DNA from 2 places in the Paenibacillus sp. 2TAB19 genome. Region 2 is predicted to be linked to the other one. Evidence: predicted binding sites of a transcription regulator. Region 2 holds the regulator's gene; the other holds the start of a gene.

Region 1 (3,150 bases), on a different contig from region 2:
GCCAAGGTTATGGCCGACTGTTTCACCCATTTGCCAAGCAAGCTGAGCGGTTGGCGGGTATGGACGCTCGCTGCCCTCTGGGAACACAACCGCGCAGTCGCCTGCAAGGAATACGTCCGAGTGGGAAGTCGATTGAAGAGTTGGCGTAACCGTCGAACGACCGCGATCTTCTGCAAGGCCGCTGCTGCCGACAACAGGGTTGCCTTTAACGCCGCCAGTCCAGATGATTGTGTTGGATTCGATTGTATTGCCGTCCTTCAAGGATACAGCTGTTTTCGTTGCTTCCGTGATCGCTACGCCAGTGATGAACGTAACGCCGCGTTTCTCAAGGCTGGATACCGCGCGCTCGATCAACACTTTAGGGAAGATTGGCAATACGGCAGGGCCGGCTTCTACGCAATACAACGAAATATCTTTGAAGTCGATGCCTTTGCTTTTGCATACTTCAGGCAGTTTGTCAGCGAATTCGCCAACGAGCTCAACGCCAGTCAGACCGCCGCCGCCGACTACGATTGTAGCGTCAGCTTTGTTGCCGGATGCTTTGTAAGCGTCCAGACGAGCTTCAACATGCTTGCGGATACGGTTAGCATKAGCAACCGACTTCAGCACCATGCTGTTCTCTTCCAGTCCAGGAATTCCGAAGTAGTTCGTTTCGCTTCCGAGTGCAACAACAAGCGCATCGTAACCGATTACTTTGCCGCTCTCGAACTCAACGATTTTGTCGTCAGGTCTGATTTGCTTAACGGTGTCAACAACGATGTCGACGTTTTTGTCGCTAAGCAGTTTGTTAAGAGGGAGGGATACAGCATTCTCCTCAATAGTGCCGCCGGCAAGACGGTGAAGCTCCGTAATGATCTGATGAGTCGGGAAACGGTTGACAACCGTAATTGTTGCTTCCGATGCAGACAGATGTTGGCGTGCTGTTAGAGCGGAAAGAAGACCACCGTAACCGCCGCCCAAAATAAGAATATGTTTAGACATGTCCATCCTCCATTCTTTGCTTATTTGTAATTAGTTTTTGCGCTCTGCCAATACGTTCAAGAAAGCTTGAGCGAAGCGAAGCGTTTTTTGAACTTCTGGATCTTTCAGCATTTTAAGCATAGCGAATAGACCGACTGTCGAAGAAGTGTCGGCTTGCGAGCGCTCGCCAGCTTCGATAGCGGCTTGAGCGATGCCTTTGGCTTTCTCTTGCACGGGTTTCACGAATTCGCCGATACCTTGAGCGAAATCGTTGATCAATACTTTGTCAGTCGCGATGCCTTTAGCGAAGTCATAGGCAGTTGTCATTGCAGTGACCATTTCAGCTAGCTTAGGCAGGTTATCCACCAATACAGTCAGAGAGTTCTGTACCTCTGGCTGCATAAGCTGATCGAGCACGTCTAACGATTTTTTTTCTTCCGCGAGGCTTGCAGAAACCTCTTGTTGAGCAGATGGTTGTGACATTGGGGAACGTCCTCCTTTACATAGGAATGTAGGTGAGTCATGGGCTCGATGATGTCAAACGCCTCAGGCAAGGTGAGTAAGGCATGAGATTGTAACATTTTTCACATAGTAAAAGAGAAAGACTCCTTACAGGTATGTTACAAAGTAAGTCTTACTTTACCGACGGCAAGCATCGGTGAGTTTGACGAGATCGGGCATTAACTCTTTACTTCTATTCTACATCCTTTATCGGAAAAATAAAAAGCAAATTTATTGAAAGTCGAAAAAAATGTCGAAATCGTAAATAAAAACAGCAAAAAGATGGAAAAACGATCAAAAGTTTGTAGTCGCATGGAAAAGATTGATTGGGTCACACTAATCTCAGGCGTGTCGTACAACCACTTGGAGGAGATGTGTGCATGTTAAGAAAATCAGTTGTGATGACCCTATTATGTGCAGCGCTTATATTCGGAGCCGGTATACCCGGTATGAAAGCTCAAGCCGCGGAGAATAATCCAACTAAATGTCTGAGTCAGTCCGCTGCTACGCTGAAGCAAGAACTGAGAAAGCTGTGGATTGATCATGTCGTATGGACACGGTTGTATCTCGTTAGCACACTAGCTGGGGTTGGAGACCAGGAACAAGTTCTGGCAAGATTGCTTCGCAATCAGAAGGATATCGGCGACGCATTCAAGCCTTATTATGGCGAAGCTGCCGGTACGAAGTTAACGGAGCTGCTGACCGAGCATATCGTATTGGCAGGCAAGCTGCTGGATGCGCTGAAGAGCGGCAAGTCGGAGGAGGCGGCAGCGTACAACAAGCAGTGGTATAAGAATGCGGACGATATCGCGAAGTTTCTAAGCGCCGCCAATCCGAATTGGTCGTACAAGGAATTAAAAGACGATATGGAAACCCATCTGAAGCTGATCACCGAAGATGTGTCGGCAAGAATGAACAAGGATTGGAATGCAAGCGTAGCGGCATTCGATAATGGCGAGAATCATATGGCGATGTTCGGCGATAAGCTGGCGGCGGGAGTCGTGAAGCAATTCCCGGCGAAGTTCAAATAACACGTAGTTGACGCTGCACGGTGCAATCGAGTATCCTCTGCTTACAAATATAGCGCTGCCTTCAGGCAGGCAAAGAAGGCAGAGGAGCGTCATAAAGTTATGCAGCCTTTCACGCAACGGGTTATATCGATTATTCAACAAATTCCGGAAGGGCGCGTCATGACGTATGGTCAGGTAGCCGAGCTGGCGGGCAGCAGCCGGGGCGCGCGTCAAGTCGTTCGTATTCTTCACTCGATGAGCCGTGCTCATAACCTGCCATGGCATCGGGTCGTTAACGCCAAGGGCGAAGTGGCGATTCAGGATGACGAAGGACGTTTCCTGCAAATGATGAATTTACAGGAAGAGGGCGTTGAGGTGAGCGATGCAGGCAGGATCGACCTCGCTCTTTACCGCCATTCGCCGCTTGCTTGGGAGGAAGAAGAACGATTCTAGCTAAGTAAAGGGCTGACTGCCGAAGGGATTCGGACGGTCAGCCCTTTTTTGTTTTGCATGAGGTACCGATCAGGGTTGACATCAGCTTTTTGATTGTATACAATTTAATTATACAAAATCGAGAAAATCGAAGGAGCGGATGAACATGTCTATTTATAATATCGATGTAAAGACGATCAAGGGGGAGGAGCAAACGCTCGCGCCTTATAAAGGTCAAGTGCTGCTG
Region 2 (3,150 bases):
GAGCTGAATCGGATTATTCGAACGTTGGACAAGATGGTTAATGATATTAAGGATCGTGTGGATGATTCAACGATTCAAGCCGCCATTACGGATCTTAACGGTGCTTTAAGGGATTTGACCCGCGTAAAAGATGAATTGCATATTTTCATCAAGCTGGAGCAGGCAGCGTCAGTATTCTGGATTGAGGCGAGCAGCGCCTATCGTTATCGTTCGGTTCATTTGTATGCAGCACCGGTAGATGTGAGCGAGCAGCTTCAGAAATATTTCTTCGATGTCAAAGACAGCATTGTCATGACTTCGGCTACCTTATCGGTACAGAAGTCGTTCCAATACGCGGCCGAACAGCTAGGACTTACAGGGTACGAGGAGCAAGGCCGGCTTAAGACCGTACAATTGCCGTCGCCGTTCAATTATCGGGAGCAGGCGCTCGTCGTCATCCCACGCAACTTCCCGGTATTGAAAGGCTCCTATGTGGATCAAGCCTACTTAGATATGTTGACGGAATCATTGGCGGCATCGGCGAAGGAAACGAAGGGAAGAATGCTTGTATTATTCACATCGTATAAGATGCTGAAGCAAGTGTATGAGCCGCTTAAGGAGCGTTTGTCTGAGTCCGGCATACAAGTGCTCGGCCAAGGCATCGACAGCGGCAACCGGACGAAGCTGACGAGACGTTTCCGGCAGCAGCCCGAATCGGTTCTGCTTGGGACGAGCAGCTTCTGGGAAGGGGTAGATATTCCCGGGGAAGCGCTCATCTGTCTAGCCATTGTACGCTTGCCGTTCCAGCCGCCTAACCATCCGCTTGCGGAGGCTAAGTCAGAGCTGCTGCTCAGGCAGAAGCAAAATCCGTTCATGAAGCTGTCCATACCGCAAGCCGTCATCCGATTCAAGCAAGGATTCGGAAGGCTCGTGCGAACATCGCAAGACAAAGGCATTGTCATCATCTACGATACGCGGATCATCGATGCGTATTACGGCAAGCATTTCCTGTATTCCTTACCAGGCCCGAAGATCGAGACGATGCATACGGAGCAAATGGTGCTGCGCATGCGAGAGTGGCTAAGCAGCAGCGTAAGTGCAACAGATAAGAAGGATTCGAATGAGCAAAAAACAGCGATATCAGAGGAGGAGAAAGGTTGAAGCAGACGAAAATATCAGAAGCTGTCGTTAGACGGCTGCCTATCTATCTTCAAGTGTTGAACGAGCTGCACACTCGTGAAGTTCAAACCGTTTCATCTCAGGAATTGGGCGTTAAGCTCGACCTTAATCCTGCTCAGATTCGCAAGGATCTCGCTTATTTCGGAGAGTTCGGCCGCAAAGGGATCGGCTATGACGTTCTGTATCTCATCGAGAAAATCAGACAAATACTGAAGGTCGATCAACCGATTAACGTGGCGCTCGCCGGCGCCGGTAATCTAGGACATGCTTTATGCAATTACAATAAGTATTCCAAAGACAATATGAAAATCACAGCCGTGTTCGACGCTCATCCGAGCAAGATCGGCATGAGCATTAACAACCTGCAGGTACTGCCGATGGAAGAACTGCCGCGAATTATCGTCCAGCAAAGTATTCGAATCGGTATTATTACCGTGCCTGCCCACGAAGCGCAGAACGTCGCGAATCAATTCGTGGAAGCCGGAATCGAAGGCATATTGAACTTCGCGCCCGCCATTCTGCGCGTTCCCGAGCACATTCGGATTCACAACGCCGATTTCACGCGTGATTTGCTTAGCTTGGCCTATTATTTAGCAGGAGAAGGAGAATCAGCTAATGAGTCAACTATGGATTGAGAACGGCTTATTCGTCACGATGGATGAGAGCCGCATGACGTTTAAAGGGCATATGGTCGTAACGAATGACCGTATTACATACTTGGGGGAAGCTGCGCCTGTTGCGCCTGTAGACGTTGCGGCCGATGCGCAGAAGATCGACGGCAGCAAGCTGGCTTTTATGCCGGGATTGATTAATACGCACGGACATGCGGCAATGACGCTGTTGCGCGGATATTCGGACGATCAAAATTTGCAAGTATGGCTGCAAGAGAAGATGTGGCCGATGGAAGCGAAGTATGTCGATCAAGATACGAAGGCGGGCAGCGCACTCGCTATCGTCGAGATGCTTAAGACAGGTACGACGGCGTTCGTCGATATGTATGATCGGATGGACCAGGTCGCTATGATGGTTGAGCAATCAGGTATTCGGGGCTGCTTGACGCGCGGCGTTATCGGCTTGTGCGAGAAGGAAGTGCAAGACGCGAAGCTGGCAGAAGCGATAGCCTTTGCTCGTGATTGGAATGGTAAAGCCGACGGTAGAATTACGACGATGATATCGCCTCATGCACCCTATACATGTCCGCCTGATTATATAGAGCGATTCGTTCAAGCGGCGCATGACTATAACCTGCCTCTTCATACTCATATGTCCGAGACAATTGCTGAGGTAGAGCAAAACGTTCGCGATTATGGACTTCGTCCTGTTGAGCATTTGGACAAGCACGGCTTTTTCTCCCGGCCATCGCTTGTAGCCCATGCCGTTCATCTTAACGATGCCGAGATTGAGCTGCTAGCCGCTCGCGGCGTTGCGGTATCCCATAACCCGGTCAGCAACTTGAAGCTGGCGAGCGGCGTTGCCCGCGTGACTGATCTTCTTAAGGCTGGCGTTACCGTATCGCTTGGGACGGATAGCGTAGCGAGCAACAATAACCTGGACTTGTTTCAAGAAATTCAGCTTGCCGCTCTTCTGCACAAGGGAGTATCTGGCGATCCGACAGCTATCCCTGCGGTTGAAGCGCTTCGTATGGGAACGGTATACGGCGCCCGCTCGATCTGGCAGCAAGATCAGATTGGCGTCTTGCGTGTAGGCATGAAAGCCGACTTTATTGCGATTAATTTGGATCAGCCTCAGTTCTACCCGCTGACAGATATCGTATCGCATTTGGTTTATTCCGGCTCGGGGCGCGATGTGCAGCATGTGTGGGTAGATGGACGTCAAGTTGTTCAAAATGGTGAAAGTACATTGCTGGATGAGGAACAAATCCGCTTCGAAGCGCAAGCGAGCTTCGAGCGTTTGCTGCAAGCCTAATGCGCGCGGATACGAAGAAACGCCAGCCGATTATGACTACGCAGCGATGGATCTTTGTCATCGTCG

Evidence for each region. Region 2 encodes Rex, which represses fermentation and respiration genes when NADH is low (regulators of the CRP and FNR family bind a similar motif). Its sites were predicted from a motif close to TTGTGAAATATTTCACAA; they were not measured.
Region 1: the regulator Rex is predicted to act here: its motif matches at 1,533-1,550, upstream of AB4Z33_RS22195 (DUF1641 domain-containing protein).

Annotation. Positions count from the first base shown of each region.
Region 1 is NZ_JBFRGE010000058.1:22,931-26,080, forward strand. It holds gene AB4Z33_RS22190 (NAD(P)/FAD-dependent oxidoreductase) at 1-981, opposite strand, end outside; gene AB4Z33_RS22195 (DUF1641 domain-containing protein) at 1,012-1,443, opposite strand; gene AB4Z33_RS22200 (glycosyltransferase) at 1,842-2,492, shown strand; gene AB4Z33_RS22205 (MGMT family protein) at 2,592-2,924, shown strand; gene AB4Z33_RS22210 (glutathione peroxidase) at 3,070-3,150, shown strand, end outside.
Region 2 is NZ_JBFRGE010000053.1:34,021-37,170, reverse strand. It holds gene dinG (ATP-dependent DNA helicase DinG) at 1-1,140, shown strand, start outside; gene AB4Z33_RS21380 (redox-sensing transcriptional repressor Rex) at 1,137-1,793, shown strand; gene AB4Z33_RS21375 (amidohydrolase) at 1,774-3,084, shown strand; gene AB4Z33_RS21370 (cell wall elongation regulator TseB-like domain-containing protein) at 3,084-3,150, shown strand, end outside.